4 regions of the Marinifilum sp. genome follow, and region 4 is predicted to be linked to each of the others. Evidence: riboswitches for the same ligand, from Rfam matches in the RefSeq annotation. Region 4 holds a riboswitch; each other region holds the start of a gene.
What was found. A riboswitch is a leader RNA that binds a small molecule or an ion and turns the genes downstream of it on or off. The one in region 4 is predicted to bind cobalamin.
Positions count from the first base shown of each region.

Region 1: another riboswitch for cobalamin. It lies ahead of ACO05S_RS02045 (ABC transporter substrate-binding protein); the one in region 4 lies ahead of nrdD (anaerobic ribonucleoside-triphosphate reductase).
Region 2: another riboswitch for cobalamin. It lies ahead of ACO05S_RS02030 (TonB-dependent receptor); the one in region 4 lies ahead of nrdD (anaerobic ribonucleoside-triphosphate reductase).
Region 3: another riboswitch for cobalamin. It lies ahead of ACO05S_RS06835 (TonB-dependent receptor); the one in region 4 lies ahead of nrdD (anaerobic ribonucleoside-triphosphate reductase).

Region 1 covers NZ_OZ246019.1:522,642-526,906, forward strand. Annotated here, with positions in the region: gene ACO05S_RS02040 (iron chelate uptake ABC transporter family permease subunit) at 1-485, opposite strand, end outside; gene ACO05S_RS02045 (ABC transporter substrate-binding protein) at 489-1,670, opposite strand; cobalamin riboswitch at 1,758-1,894, opposite strand; gene ACO05S_RS02050 (hypothetical protein) at 1,954-2,967, opposite strand; gene ACO05S_RS02055 (T9SS C-terminal target domain-containing protein) at 3,331-3,930, shown strand; gene ACO05S_RS02060 (hypothetical protein) at 4,136-4,265, shown strand, end outside.
Region 2 covers NZ_OZ246019.1:518,238-522,502, reverse strand. Annotated here, with positions in the region: gene ACO05S_RS02040 (iron chelate uptake ABC transporter family permease subunit) at 1-429, shown strand, start outside; gene ACO05S_RS02035 (ABC transporter ATP-binding protein) at 422-1,471, shown strand; cobalamin riboswitch at 1,605-1,812, shown strand; gene ACO05S_RS02030 (TonB-dependent receptor) at 1,907-3,775, shown strand; gene ACO05S_RS02025 (cadherin-like domain-containing protein) at 3,787-4,265, shown strand, end outside.
Region 3 covers NZ_OZ246019.1:1,726,317-1,730,581, forward strand. Annotated here, with positions in the region: gene ACO05S_RS06835 (TonB-dependent receptor) at 1-1,851, opposite strand, end outside; cobalamin riboswitch at 1,963-2,179, opposite strand; gene ACO05S_RS06840 (hypothetical protein) at 2,838-3,338, opposite strand; gene ACO05S_RS06845 (hypothetical protein) at 3,508-3,930, opposite strand; gene ACO05S_RS06850 (hypothetical protein) at 4,014-4,178, opposite strand.
Region 4 covers NZ_OZ246019.1:4,227,122-4,231,386, forward strand. Annotated here, with positions in the region: gene ACO05S_RS16400 (hypothetical protein) at 1-289, shown strand, start outside; gene ACO05S_RS16405 (DEAD/DEAH box helicase) at 558-1,682, shown strand; cobalamin riboswitch at 1,873-2,068, shown strand; gene nrdD (anaerobic ribonucleoside-triphosphate reductase) at 2,205-4,265, shown strand, end outside.

The DNA of each region.
Region 1 (4,265 bases), 1.1 Mb from region 4:
ATTAAAAGGGATACACTATCTGATATACGAATTGAAGCAAGTGCTACCAATAAAAACACCAAGGATGCACCTGCTACTGCAGCAACTACAAGAGCCCAACTTCCAAGGAATCCTGAAACAACACCAAAAAAGGCAGGTACAATAGCCGAAGTCATTACCATAAGAGCAACTCCCAAACTTGCACCAGAGCTAATTCCCAATACAAAAGGTCCGGCTAATGGATTTCGAAACAAGGTTTGCATCATTAAACCCGTTACCGACAGTCCGGCACCAACAAAAATCGCTGTTAATGCTTTCGGTAATCTAAAGTTAATTACAATGTAGTTCCAGGAATTTTTAACATCTCCACCTGCTAAAATGGCAAATACTTTTTCGAAAGGAATATTCACCGAACCAAAAATCAAATCCAAAAGTAAAAGTCCAATGATAAGAAGGCACAATGCGCCAAATAATATCGATACAAGTTTCCCTTTTTGCGAAATCATATCTTACTTCAATTTTTGGAAAAAATGCAATTCGTAATTAGGCAACAATTCAGGATGTAAAATCTTTATCACATCCTTAAATACAATGTCAGGTTGCATCACTCCAGATTCATACCAATCATTTGCCCCACTCTCCTTCATCCTTTTGGTATAGCAATAAACTTGTTTGGTTTTAAAGGGTTTAAACAAGCTATATCTTTTATCCAAACCAGAAAGGTCTTCCATTGTTCTACATTGTCCCGGCCCAAACCATATATCTGCGTCATGTTGCTTGTCAAACACTGTCTCAAAACTTAAAGGCATACTACCTCTGCTACTGTCAGAAAACCAATAATAATCAGCTTTACCATCGCGTAACAATTGTGCCATGTACGATTGCCCACCCGGCATATACCAAGTTCCTTTAAAATTATAGCCAGACAATATGCTAGGTCCAGTTTCTGCATTCGTAACCAAAGCTTTTAAATCGTTGTAGTTTTTATCAATTTTCTCGAAATACTGATTGGCTTCGGCCTCCTTATTAAAAAAGGCAGCAATAAACTTTGCCCATTCGGCACGAGCCAAAGGGGAAGATTCCATCCATTCGATATTATAAGCAACAGGCAATCCAGCTTGCATTAATTTGGTTTCTTTTTCCGTAATCTTCATAAATCCAGCAACCATAACCAAATCAGGATCAAGTTCAACAATCTTTTCAAAATTCAGAGTCTCAGCATGACCAACAGCTTGAATTTTTCCTTCTTTCGATTTTTTATCGAGATCTTGATCATATATCCTATCAGGCAAAGAAACGGCAACAATTTTATCATCCACTTTCAGAAACTTTAAAATCCCAATTTGAGTACTTGATAAGGCTGCAATGCTTTTAACGGGAACTTCTACCAACAATCCGTCTGTAGGAATATTCGGTACCTCCTCTCCTCTGTTTTTTAAATAATATTTCTGAAAAATCTTACCAGGATTCCATGGATCCCAAACAATTATCTCCTTTAAATTATTCTCAAGAATCTTGATTTCGAATCCTTTTGCGTATTTCAGTTTTGTTTGCTGATAAAAGGACGTATCAACAGCACTGGGTTTCGAATTCTTTGAAGTTTGCTTTTTTTGCTCTCCCGATTGGCATGCAACAAAACCTAAAACAGTAAGGAGCAACAAGTTTAGGCCGATCTTTTTTAATAAGTTCATTTTTCCACAAGTTATTGTGGGGAAGGATAATCAGAAAATACAATTCTCAAAAATCATACTCTCGTTACTCAGTTCCCCGAAGTCACGAAATAAGTTATCAACCGGGCAGGTATTCCGACTTACCCTCTTTCAAGGAAGGATTACGGCTGCGGGGACAGCTTTGGATTCACACCAAATTCCCTTTTCATTCTAAATAGCTAGAAACCCAATTGCTGCAAAGCTATGCAATATTTTGAAACTTCATGAAGTTTTAGCATCACTTATAGAATTTGATTTTGTTTATCTACTTCAAACTGTTTTGCTGTACTTCTAATTTTTCTGTGAATTCATCCAAACTTTTTGTGATAAGTTCGTGAACCACTATCTCAGGTTGAATTTCTGTAATAATATCTTTTACCCGTTCGGTTTTAAAAGGCAAATGCTGATCGATTTGCAAAACATGATTACGAGCTGCCAAATATTTTTCGGGATGAGTTAATTTTTCCCAATTCTCAGGAAAACCATTTTGTATTTGTTGTAACTGATATTCTCCCGACAAACTACAATTCAAGTGTAAACTTTTAATTTTATCTTGCACACCTTTCGACAATCTTGATATTCTATCCAACACAAAATCGATTGCCTCATCCTCGCAACGCAGCGCAGGATTTGTATTCATTAAATGTCCTGTATCAAGTAGAATATTCCAATTACTGAACTCCAGCCTTGCTGCAAAATCATCTATCTCAGCAGGAAATAACAGATCCAAACCTGGCCACCACAAATTTTCAATTGCAATGCTAACAGGAGGCTCACCATGCTTAAACTCTTTTGCCGTTCTATTCAACATTTCGGCTAAGCAGGAGCAAACTTCAATGTTTCTATAAGTATAATCACGAGTAAAAGTATGATCCAATTCAATATGAGCAGCATGAATAACCGCATGTGATGGATGAAATAAGCTAGCATACTCCCACATTTCTTTTTGCGTTTGTACCATTTCTGCGGCATTTCTACCTCCACAATAGAATTTCAAGTATTCAGGCTTTACTTCAGGAAAATAACTTTTTACCGCTTTCTCTCCTTTTCGCCAAACATCTAACCATGTGAGCCAAAAAGGCAAATGAATTGATTTTACAATTTCTCGGGGAATTTCATCTGATGGGTGATCATATCCTATTAACAACTCCACTCCATCAAGCTTTCGTTGGTTAATGTATTCTTTTAATCCCTCCCATCTATTATCAAATCTTTCTATATCGGAAGGATGAACAGAAAAGTCGATTAAGTTTTGATAGCTCATATTTATATTTTGCATCAAAAATAGCTTTAATTGACTATTTCCATACCCGTATTTTCAATCAATTTTTATCTGTTCTTTATCAGATCAAGCAAAAAAATGACGTTTTGCCGCTTTTTGCCAAACTCCGTAAACGTTATCATAAATACCAAAAACGAAAAATACATGTTATTAATGACAAATTTCTTTATTAAACCAATGTAACGCAAACAATTTCGGGGCTTTCCGCAACCGTTGGAAGTTCTTTTTTTTGTTATTTTTCTACTTTTCGAAGATTTTATTTAGATTATTTCTCTTAATAATCCATAGATTTACAATGTCAGCATGAGAGAAAAAACAAGAGCTGATTTTATTAACATTTAATTATTAAATCTTATTACAATGAGAACAAAAAATGTAAATCTAAAAGGAATCGTATTAGGAGTAATACTATTCTTAGGCGCAAGTTCAAGCTTTGCCACTGGTAAAATTAAAATTAACACCTACTTGGATACCGATTTATCTATTGTATCCATCATCAATCCAACAGAGACTGAATTAAAGATGAGAATTTATGACAATGATGGGAACTTGTACTACTCAAAAAAAGTAAAAAGTACTACAACCGATCAAAAACTTTTTGATTTCTCGTATTTGGAAGATGGCCTTTACAAAATCGTATTAACAGGTGCAGAAAAAAGAATCGAAAAAGAGTTTAGTGTAGAAGGAAGTAAGCTAAAAGTAGAAAAAAACAATCCGCTAAATGAAAGAACTTTATTTAGGTCAGAAAAAAACAATCTATTTGTAAGTTTCCTTTCTTTCGAAAACAAAAAATTCAACCTGTCGATTACAGACGAATTTGGTAACGAAGTTTTTGATCAGTCATATACTTCCGCTCCAACTTTCTCAAAAAAGTTTAATGTTACAGCTCTACCTGAAGGAGAATATAAAGTACGTTTAATCTCGAATAATAAAGAATACAACTATGCCTTCAGAAAATAGTGAGCAAAGTGGTTCCAGTGACCAGATGATGCTTATAAATCAAAAATTTTTAATAAGTGTATCCCTTAAAAACTAGAGATACACTTTTTTTATTTATTTCAGAATCGAAAATTTACTTCCTGCCGATCTAATCATACTGCTTGATTTGCAAATCACACCTATAAAAGATATCTTCAAGCTCCCTTAATTTAAATAGATCAGAAAAATGAAAAAACTATTATTTGTAATCGCTATCTGCGGTTTCGTATTAAGCTCTTGCGGAAACAAAACCAAAACAGCTAATTCAGAGGACAAAGCTTGTTGTTGTAAAGAAAAAACTGAAACCACTGCGGATC
Region 2 (4,265 bases), 1.0 Mb from region 4:
ATGGGGCCAATTGTGTTTGCAGGCTTAATTTTGGCTTTTTTTCTGATAAAACCAATGGATGCCTTACTACTAGGAGAGAATTATGCTCGCGGCGTGGGAATATCAGTAAGAAAGGTAAGAATAGCCGTAATTATAAGTACAGCGCTTATTGCTGGTACTTTAACTGCATTTACAGGTCCAATTGCTTTTATTGGAGTTGCGATTCCTCATATTGCACGCTCCATTTTTCGAACGGCAAGTCATAAAGTTTTAATGCCGGCAGTAGTTTTGATTGGAGCGGCCATCATGTTAATATGTGATATTTTTTCTCAATTACCAGGCAACCAGAGTACATTACCAATTAACTCGGTAACCGCACTATTTGGAGGACCAGTTGTAATTTGGGTCATTGTTAGAAGTAGAAATGTAAAAGCATCTTTTGGTGGATAGAATAGATATGAAAGAGGTGAATGAAAATCAAAATATTCTGGTAACAAAGGATTTATCCATTGGCTACAAACAGTCAAAGAAGGATGTGCTGTGTTTGCTTTCTGATATCAACCTTACCATACGCAGAGGAGAAATGGTTTGTTTACTTGGGCCAAACGGAGCTGGAAAATCAACCTTAATGCGAACAATTGCCGGTATACAAGCACCATTGGCAGGCAAAACTTTAGTAGAAGGAGTTCCAATTCGTGATCGAAATTTCAAAGAAATTGCACAGCTCTTAAGTATTGTGCTTACCGAGCGTATAAATGTTGGTAACTTAACTGTTTACCATGTGGTTTCCTTGGGAAGACATCCATACACTTCATGGATGGGCAAATTATCGGATGCAGATAACCAGAAAATAAAATGGGCTCTTGAACAAGTAGGATTGCTTCACTATGCCAATCATTTTATCAATCAATTGAGTGATGGTGAGCGGCAACGAGTAATGATTGCCAAGGCCCTGGCGCAGGACACACCATTAATTATGCTTGACGAACCTACTGCTCATCTCGACCTGCCTAACCGGGTAGAAATAATGCGTTTGCTTCATCGTCTTGCCAGAGAAACGAACAAAGCAATTTTACTATCGACCCATGAATTGGATTTGGCATTGCAAGCTGCCGACCTAATTTGGCTGATGGCAAGAAATATGCCTGTAAAAGTTGGTGCTCCCGAGGATTTGGTTTTAAATGGTAGTATCGAAGATACATTTCATAATGATTCTTTTAACTTCGACAGGAAAACAGGAAATTTTATCATGAACTACCAGAAAAAACAGATCATCCAGGTTTTAGGTAATGATGTGATGGGATTCTGGACACAACGTGCGCTCTCACGTGAAGGTTATCAGGTAACCTGCGAAAAAGTGGAAGCTTGTTGTGTAAACTTATTGGATGAAACCATGGAGTGGGAAGTGCATCAGGATGGAAGCATTCTTACTTGCAATAGCATTCAGAAATTACTAGAGCTCATAAAGTCGAATTTCGAAAAAAATGAATAAGTTTTTTTAAACCGAAGTGCTGATTGGTAATGGGTTTTTATTCTAAATTGTCCGCATTTTTAACTACATATGAAGCCTGAGAAATTGTGTAAGAAAACAATTAGGAATTGCGGATCGTAATTGTTTTTTTTCATACATTTGCAGCGCAATTGGTTCCCAGTACCCTTTAGCTTAAGGAGTGGGATGAAAAGGGAATCCGGTTAAAATCCGGAGCTGTTCCCGTAGCTGTAAGCTCGAAAATAAGCTTTTTTTACTGCAATACCACTGACAGGCAACTGCCTGTTGGGAAGGTTAAAAAAAGTCGAGCAAGCCAGAAGACCTGCCAGTTTGCATACAATTTTTCAAAACATTCGGAGAAGGTGTTTGGAAAGCGATAGGATTTTAGTATTTCAAACTGTTGTGATCCCAATATTTTCTTCTTTATCAATTTATAGGATGAAGTGGAATTTAGTTTTTTTGTTGATTTTTTGGGGTTTTGGTGTTCAGGCTCGAACAAATGTTATAGATACGGTACATGTTAATGCCATAGATATTGTTGCACCCAGATTAGATCATTTTTCATCAACCGAGAAAACGATTAAAGTTGACTCTATAGCTTTACAAAGCTATGATGGTAAAGATTTGGCGGGCTTATTACAGAAAGTGGCTTTGGTAAATGTCTCTTCAAATGGTTCTCTAGGTGGTCTGTCAACGATTACCATTCGAGGAAATTCTTCTACCCACACATCAGTAAATTGGAATGGTATTCCCGTTAATTCGCTTACTACAGGTTCGGCAGATTTATCTCTTATAGGAGCTGGTAGTTTTAATAACATCCGAGTGGTTTATGGGGCAAATGCTTCATTGTATGGAAGTGGTACATTAGGAGGTGCCATTGAACTTTCAAATACTCCAACATGGGAGGATCAATCGTCCATTGGCTTAATGAACGAAATAGGTAGCTTTTCGAATTACAGAACAAAACTTCATGGGAAATATTCAAACAAGTGGATATCCTATACTGCCCAGGCATTTTTTCAATATGGTGAAAATGATTTCTCTTATGTGGACAAATATGATTTTGGTTCGCCAACCGAGAGATTAAATAATAACCAAAATCGTGTTTACGGTACAATTCACGACCTGCATATTAAACTGAACAAGCACTATATTGATTTGGGAGCCTGGTATCAGGCCAAGAAAAAAAATATTGCCGGTACAATGGGAATTGGCGAACCCAAAAGCAATCAGCAGCAAAGAGATTCTTCACTAAAGATTTACTTGGGATGGAAAACCTTGCTTGGGAAGTTTAGAATGGAAGCCAAATCGGCTTATCTGTATGATTATTTAAAGTATACGAGCGGATTTTTATCTGAAATTTCATCCGAAAGGGTGTTGAACGATGCTAACATTCGTTACTACTTAACCCGAAAATTAAGTGTAGATGTAAATGCTAAGTATTCTTGGTTAAAAGGAAAGACGAATAATTACGAGAAAGAGGAAAATGAATCAAGGGTAACTGTTGCAGGAAAGTATTCGCCGGATTTTGGAACTTTCATTTTTACTTTTGGAAAAGAATGGAATACTGAGATTAATCCACCGGAAATGTATTCGTTTAGTTCTTTGTGGCATATTGTGCCTCACTTTTTAGATGTTAGGGCAAAGGCTAGTAATCATTTTCGAAGACCAACTTTTAACGAGAGATATTGGGTGCCGGGCGGAAATATCAATATCAAAGCAGAAGAAGGGTGGAATGCTGAGTTTGGATTGGCTTTGTTATCATTGGAAACAAAATACGGTCAATTGAATGCAGATTTAGGACTATATCAATCAAAGAACAAGAATGCAATCTCGTGGCAACCAACCGGATCGTACTGGAGTCCTTTAAATACCGGACAAATGATAAGCAGAGGCTTGGAACTGGAAATAAATCATATGCTAAGAATTGGGAATGACAGGCTTCGTACATCCATAAAATACGCTTATAATGATGCGTATAACAACGATAAAGCCAGTGGTAAATATAAACAAACATTGGCTTATCGACCACACCATATTACAAAGGTTTTGAGCGATTATATTTCCAAAAATTGGAATGCAGGAGTTATAGCTACCTTCCGGTCGCATACAAAAAATTGGCAAGAGCAGAAGGTTGATGGAAACTTTCTCCTTGATGTGAATGGAGGATATCGATTTAAAACCGACTTTGCAAAGTTTAAAATAACTGGAAGAATCGAGAATATTTTAGATAAATCTTATGAGCTGGTTAAGTATTACCCCATGCCAGGTCGAGCATTTTATTTAGGGGTGAATGTAATTTTCTAATACTATTAAAAATGAAAAAATTTTTAAAATTTAGTTTAGGCTTGTTAATTGCAAGTTCTTTATTTGTATCCTGTTCGGATGATGATAATGAAATGCCAAGCCTGTCGGTAAACAATGGTGTTGTTATTGAGAATGGTGCAACTGTTGCAATTACTGCATCAGAATTAAATGTAGTTGATACAGATACTGAAGATATTGATATTGTTTATACAGTAACTGTGGCAACCGAAAATGGTATTATTGCCAATGTAAATGATGTGACAACAGCTATTGATCAATTTACTCAAGCTGATGTGGCAGCATCAAAAATTGTATATGTACACAATGGAAGCCAAACTTTAACGGATGAATTTTCTTTCTCAGTTACTGATGGTGACAATGTATTAACTGGCATCTTTAATATTAGTATTGGAGAGAAACAAATAAGCTTCTTTTATGTGTTGAATGAAGGAAGCTTTGGAGGAACAGGAGCGGTGACTATGATCAATCG
Region 3 (4,265 bases), 2.3 Mb from region 4:
TTCTCCCGTGGTTTCATCTTTAGCATCAACATAGCTGTAGCCACCACCTAGAGTAAAGCCAGCTCCTAATTTTGCGTTCATTAAGAAATCAATCCCTTGAGATCTTGATTCATCAACATTATAATGTTGGCGTCTTCTTTTAATTCCATTATCCGCATCATCTGGCTCCAGATCAATTGTTTCATAGGCAATCAAGTCATCTACATTATTTATGTAACCCGTAATACTAGCAGTAAGGAAACTATTGTGAAATTCTACTCCCAATGAAGAAAATTGTGATTTTTGCGGATCCAAATCAGTATTTCCCAAAAATAAATTCCCTCGTTTTTCGTAAGCGTAATACAATTCTCTTAAAGTCGGAGCTTTAAAACCATATCCATAAGTTCCTCTAAAATTAAACTGATCTAACTTATACAGTAAGGATACTTTTGGAGTGAAGGCACTTCCGAATTCTTTGTGCTTAACTACTCTTGCACCAGCAACAATGTTTAGCTTATCAAAAAATGTCATTTCATCTTGAGCATATACAGATATAGTATGCGATTCCGCTCGGCCTTCCTTCAATCGGTTCGAAACCATTTTCTCTTCCAAATAGTCTTCCCCTATTGTTAATTTATTGTTTTTAGAAATCTCTTTCACGAATTTAAAACGCACATTGTTCATTCGCTGATCATTATTGATAGATTTATCACCAGGCATATAGTCCTTATACTCCTGATTGTATCTGTAATAATAACGGAATCTGTCATAGTTGTAATCAACAGACAAATAGTCTCTCTTATTCAATAGATATTTTGCACCAACTTCGAAAGTTTTGTCTGTAAAATGATAGCCATATTTTCCTACAGATTGTGGCCGATACATATCCTTCTCATAATATGAGTTCCCTGCATAAACCTCTAGTTTATCTGTAGCCCTAAAAGTTAAACATTGGCTGAATGTTTTATCCTTGTATTTATTCTGAGCTTTTGCCTCTGTTTCAACCAATTCGTCATCGTCAATTTCAAAAGGACTCAATTGCCATCCATCACTTCTTTTGTGATTAAAATTTCCATTCCATGAGAACTTACCCAGGTTAAGATCAACCGTATTGCTTTGTTGATAGGTTCGATATTCGCGAATACGGCTGGTGTTGGAAACATTTACCTTTTGCTTTGATTTTTCGGTAATGATGTTAACAACTCCCGCAATAGCATCCGATCCATAAAGCAAAGAGGACGCACCTTTTACCACTTCAATGCGCTCCACATCATCAGGATTAATTCTGTTTAAGTCATTATTTCCACCAACATCTCCATACATACGTTTGCCATCCACAAGCACAAGAATAAAATCATTTCCCAATCCGTTAATCGTCATAAATGAACCCATAGTTCCAGGATTAAAATCGAATGAAGGACTCACATTCATCATCAAATCATTAAAGTCTGAAGCTCCAATACTAGCAATGGTTTTCTTACTTATAAGTTCAGTTTGCACTGGTGCCGTTTTTAGATGGTGAGCCGTACCTGTTCCTGTAACTACAATTTCTCCCAACTGACTTTTAGATTCCTCCATTGCAAAGTTTAGTACATTAAGCCCTTCTTTAATGGTAATTTTGTGCTTTTGGCGACTAAATCCTGAAAAGGATACAACCAAATCGTAATCGCCCGGTTTAAGATTTTTAATTTTATACTCGCCTTTGTTATTGGTCGCTGTTCCCTTTGTAGTTCCAGAGAAATACACATTAGCACCTGGCATAGCTTGCTGGTTGTCTTTTTGGGTTACCACCCCTTTTAGTACTGCATTTTGTGCATTAACAATTCCTGCACTAACAAGTAGCATGATTGCTACAAAGTAAATCTTTTGCATCGTAAGATATTAAAACATTAATAACTTCACTTTGCAATCCTACTTACGACAAGAGATATTCAGAACAGTATACAATAAGTCCCAAACACAAACTTCTGTCCCGGAAGCAAAATGTTTAATTACATAATGGCAGGTCTTCTGACTTATCTTGGTTTTTAAGCCTTCCCAACAGGCATTTTCCTGTCAGTGGCTGTAGTATAAAAACCACGATTCCAAAAATAGGAACCAGACTTACAGCAGCGGGAACTGTTGCAGATTTTCACTGCATTCCCTTTTAATCCTTCATGCACAAGAAGGTGCATTTGGAACCATTATGCTGGCAAAAGTAGATATTATTTTTTTACATACAAGGCTGCTATGAAACAGGAAAGTTTAATGCAATAAAAAAGCCGTTTTCATTTCTGAAACGGCTTTCATCCTAAGTACCCGGGGCGGGACTTGAACCCTACCCTTTATATCGCTTATTTTCAATGTTTTTTAAGACCGATTTCTTGATGGTGTCGATTTTGTGTCTCTGAAACTATCTACTTATCTTAATTTACACTGTAAAGAAATAATGATAGGAGAGAGTCCACAATACATACAAAACACTATTTCCGCCTAGTGTTTTCTTTGATTTTTTCAATTGCTTGTATAAAAATATGTTTCTAACAGGGTAATCTAATTCTTGCTCAGAAACTTCGATTAATGTATTAAGCATTTTTGCTTCCAATATTTCTAAGGACAATTCTCTCTTAAGTCGATATAATCGCACCTCCAACCTATTTCAAAACTTGACAGTTTAAAACTACTTCATATTACATGATATGAAATCCAGTGAGGCTAGCCTCACTGGATAATAAAATTTACACCAAAATATATCACAATTATTTACAATTCGATCTAATTAAAGTCATCAAAAACAAATGCCGTACCTGATGCACTAGAACCTCTATAAAATTTCACTACTGGATTAGTAATAGTGAATGACTTATCACCATCCATATTTACATATCTATTTGCTGCATATAAGTGTACCCTATCTTTAGTGTTGTCCATCGCACTTTCACCTTTCTGTGGCTACTTACATTTACTGCAATTGGATTACTTAACCATTCTCCCGTTTTTGTAATAACAAAATCGACTGGGGTGTAGCCACCACTTCCACCTCCATCAGGAATCTCAGCAAATCTATCAAACTCTGCAACCATCCTTAAGGTTTCTCCTTCTTGTTCATACTTTGTAATCTTATCTTCTTCAGCAAGATACACATTATTATCAACTGCTAAAACCCCATTAGAATTAAATTTCTGAGCCACTACAGGGTCACTAATGATAAGTTCATATTCGTTATTACCTATAGGCTTTAATATATCCGAATATTGTTCTATAGCTTCTTGGTATTCAGTTTGTTTTGTTGAATCTACAGAGTATTCAACGATTTCCTGATAAGCATCCCACATTGTTTCAACCTTAGCATTAGCTTTAGTCTTTCCAGAAGGTATCATTACATCTATATTATTTTCAAATGTTATAAACTCAGACGCATTAATCTTGTTGATGTGATGTTCATTTTCAACAGTCTCAACATCTGTGTTGTTATCACATGATGCAAATGCAAAAACAGCAATAGCTGCAATGAAGTAAAATTTAGTTTTTCACATTTTATTAAATCATTTAAAAATTAATACCTACCCCTATTTTGGGTAATACTTTAAATTCATCAGCAAATTCAGTTTTGAACTCAAGTCCAACCATTAGTTTTAGGTTGCCACTAAACACTTTCTTTTTAGTAATATAAACCGGAAGTCGCATATATTCTTCATCCAAATCTGAATAAGAAAAACCTAATCCACACGATAAATCAACCCCCATAGACTCATCAAGGATATACTCTTTTCTTAAAAAAAATGAATATGTAGCATCTTTGATTTGTTCATTATCTGCTGCAATTCTTAACTCAGGGTAAATGCCTTTATTACTAAATATGGCCAATCCAAATTCATTCGAATTATAATAACTGACAGTTATTTTTTTTTCTTGAGCAGTAGTTGTTAGTGCTACAAAAGCAATTAAAAGTAATAATAATGTTCTTTTCATTTTAATAATTTAAATGATTAATATGTAATATTTTAATGATCTTAATATAAAAAATAAGGAGTTTAGAATAGTGCCTAATTTGATCAATATCCATAATATAATAATTGCGCATAACTATATATACATGTCCTAATACTCTGGCCATCATCAATAACAATAACATAATCTCTGTCATCTCCATCACCACCTTTTACTTTAGCTAATCCATCTTTACTAAGAATATCACCTGATTTTAATTTTGTTTTCAATTCTTTTAGTTTTTAATGTGTTATAAATTTGGTTTAATACACACAAAACTAGAAATCCAAAACCCTAATAGCAAATAAGTTTCAACT
Region 4 (4,265 bases):
GTATCGAAGCAGAACCAATTATATTAAAGTTCTTGACAAACTGGAAGAAAAATTAAAAATATTTGGGCGGATCTATTTCGTTCTATTGTTGTTGATTTGTGCTGGTGCAAGCACTTCATTAATTGCATTTGCTTTTACGCATGAATTGCTTTGGTATTTTCCTTGGTTAATTTGTATGTATTTTATTGGTAAAAACTTTCCTTTTAGACTAAATCTTTTTCATGAAATGGGAATTGTTGATGAGGAAGAACGAAAATTGTTCTATAAAAGAAAAACAGATCTGGACTAGGCTGAGCCCGATCAAAGCCGGGATTGTTAAGGTTTATAAGTATCAAGAAAATTAGTTGTTGTCTTGATACTTTCTACTTTTCGATAGAATACGTGATATAATTTACTTGGTGTATAAAAATCTTTGTAACAAACACACGAAAAATTAATATATGCTCTAAGTCCACCAGACATGGAGTTTGAGATAAGGGAAAAAATAATTCACCATTTACAACTCATAATTTTAAATTGTTTATACTATTTTTGCAGCCACATTAAAATTAATAGCCGTGGATACTTTTAAGGAACTAGGTGTAAACAAGAATATTGTTCAGGGATTAAATGAGTTGGGAATCATTCATCCTACGCAAATACAAACAGAAGTAATTTCGGTTCTGTTGAATGCTGATACTGATTTAATTGGTCAAGCACAGACCGGAACCGGTAAAACTGCTGCTTATGGCGTGCCATTGTTGCACCGGGTTAATCCTAAACTGGATAAAGTTCAGGGATTGATTCTTTGCCCTACACGCGAACTTGGTTTGCAAATTGCAAAGCAGTTGTTCAAGTTCACAAAGTATAGCGAGAAAACTTTTACAGAATGTGTTTATGGTGGAGCGCCTATCGAAAAACAGATTGCCAATTTGCGTCGACCAACACAGATCATTGTAGCCACGCCTGGTCGTTTAATCGAGTTGGTAAAGAAAAAAGCTGTTGATTTAACCTCTGTGAAAACTGTTATTTTAGACGAGGCGGATGAAATGCTAAGTATGGGATTTAAAGACCAATTGAATGAAATTCTTACTTACCTTTCGAGCGTTGAGAACAAATGGTTGTTTTCGGCTACCATGCCCGATGGAATCAAGCAAATCATCAAGCACCACATCTCCAAATCAGCTCATAAAATTCAGATCAGCGGAAAAAATGTAGTGAACAAAAATATAAAGCACCAATTCGTATTGTGCGATGATCACGAAAAGCTATCTGTGCTAATGCAGTTCCTTAAATCGGATACCAAAGCTCGTGGAGTTGTATTTTGCAAAACCAAAGAAGCAGCACGACAATTAAACCAACAATTGCAGTCGCAAAAGGTAAAAGTGGATGCCATTCATGGTGACCTGAAACAAATTGAACGCAACAAAGTAATGCGTGCCTTCAAAAGCGAAAAGTTGAGAGTGTTGGTTGCAACCGATTTGGCGGCTCGTGGTATCGATATTGAAGGATTGGCATTTGTGGTACATTACCAGTTGCCTGATAAAGAGGAGTATTACACGCATCGAAGCGGACGAACTGCTCGTGCAGGCAAAGAAGGTGTTTCTCTTTCTTTGGTAAATCATAAAGAGATGAAGAGTTTACGCTATTTCCAAAAAACATTAAATATTGGCTTCAGCCAGATTCGTTCGAAAAGGCAATAAACCGTAAGGACATTCTATGGCATGTCTGATTACATTATGACATGTTCGCAATATGATATAAAACCCATTGTGATTTATTTCTGATGGGTTTCATTTTTATAGAATAAAAAAGTTATAAACCGATAAACCTCATAGAAAATCAGAGGGTTGTCAATTCTTGTTAATAACTGAAATTGCTCAATAAAATTTAAATTCTTAACATTGTTTTGATTTGTAGGTTCCGCAAGGAATAATAGGGAATCACGTGTAATTCGTGAGCTGTACCCGCAGCTGTAAGTCCACATTTAGTGTTTTTGAAAATCTATAACCACTGTTTGCCAATTAGTGAATGGGAAGGTATCAAAAACCGGATAAGCCAGAAGACCTGCCAGAATCATATATATAAATTAGACTTTCGGGGATTGAAGTCTGGTTCAGGTCTGGCTATGTTTTTATTTAGAAAACATATTAATCGCTTCCTGTATCGCTCCCTCTCCTTTAGTTTTAAATTAAAAGTAATTACCATTCAAAAATGATAAACTTATGAGTAGTGCAGAGACTTTAATAGTTAAGAGAGATGGGAAAAAAGTGCCTTTTTCTATTGATAAAATTCGAAATGCTGTAAAAAAGGCTTTTCTATCTGTAGGCAGCTATGCCAGCGACGAAGACTTGGCAAATATTTTACATCGAGTAACTGTAAGAAGTGGTGCAAGTGTAGAAGACATCCAAAATCAGGTGGAGCGATCTTTAATGGCAGAGAATTTTTATACGGTAGCCAAATCATACATGCTTTATCGTCAAAAGCATTCAGAAGACAGGGAAACGAGGGATCGCATTAAATTCTTAATTGATTATTGTGGTGCAGGAAACGCTGCTACAGGGAGTAAATTTGATGCCAATGCAAATGTTGACAGCAAAAACATTGCTACACTAATAGGCGAATTGCCAAAAGGAAATTTTATCCGTTTAAATCGTCGTCTGCTAACCGATCGCATCGATAATATATTTGGCAAAGAATTATCGAACAAATATCTAAGTTACTTAAACCAGCATTTGCTATATAAAAACGACGAAACCAGCCTTGCTCCCTATTGTGCAAGTATTACCATGTATCCTTGGTTGTTGGAGGGCACTTCAAAAATAGGAGGTAACTCAACGGCTCCAACCAATTTAAAATCCTTTTGCGGCGGTTTTATAAACATGGTTTTCATCGTATCGAGCATGTTAAGCGGAGCTTGCGCAACGCCTGAGTTCTTGATGTACATGAATTATTTTGTGAGCAAAGAATACGGCGACGATTACTATAAGCGTAGCAATGATGTGGTTGATTTATCACTTAGAAAACGCAGCATTGATAAAATAATAACAGATTGTTTCGAGCAAATAGTTTACTCTTTAAATCAACCTACGGGTGCGCGAAACTTTCAGGCAGTCTTCTGGAATATTGCTTATTACGACAAATATTATTTCGAAAGTTTGTTTGGAGAGTTTGTGTTTCCTGATGACAGCAAACCACAATGGGAATCGTTAAGCTGGTTGCAAAAGCGCTTTATGCAATGGTTTAACAAGGAACGTACAAAAACCGTTTTAACATTTCCTGTAGAGACTATGGCATTATTGTCGGAAGACGGGGATATTAAAGATAAAGACTATGGCGATTTCACTGCAAAAATGTATGCCGAAGGCCATTCATTCTTTACTTACCTGAGCGACAATGCCGATAGTTTAAGTTCATGTTGTCGTTTGCGCAACGAAATTCAGGATAATGGTTTTAGTTATACTTTAGGTGCAGGAGGTGTATCAACAGGTTCCAAAAGTGTATTAACCATTAACCTTAACCGATGCGTTCAGCAAGCTAAAAGAGAACAGATACCGTACATCAACTATTTAGAAGAGGTAGTGGACTTGGTGCATAAAGTTCAAATTGGCTACAACGAAAACCTAAAAGAACTACAAAGTAAAGGGATGCTTCCGCTGTTTGATGCAGGATACATTAATCTTAGTCGTCAGTATCTTACTATTGGGGTAAACGGACTGGTCGAAGCTGCTGAGTTTTTAAACATCGAAATAAACGATAACCCTGAATACGTAGCCTTTACGCAAGAAGTTTTAGGGCTGATAGAAACCTACAACAAGAAATATCGCTCTGAGGATTTAATGTTCAATTGCGAAATGATTCCAGCTGAAAATGTTGGTGTTAAGCATGCCAAGTGGGATAGAGAAGATGGTTTTTTTGTGCCGCGCGATTGCTATAACAGCTATTTTTATGCAGTTGAAGACGAATCCTTAAATATTATCGACAAGTTTAAGGTTCATGGCAAAAAGTATATTGAGCATTTAACCGGTGGATCTGCATTACACATGAACTTAGAGGAGCATCTAAGTGAAGTTCAATACCGCCAGTTACTTAGGGTTGCATCTAAAGAAGGCTGTAACTATTTTACCTTTAATATTCCCAACACTATTTGTAACGAATGTGGGCATATCGATAAACACAACTTAAATGTATGTCCTAAATGTAGCAGTAAAAATCTTGATTACCTCACTCGTGTAATTGGTTATATGAAAAGAGTGAGCAGTTTCTCTATAGCTCGCCAAAAGGAA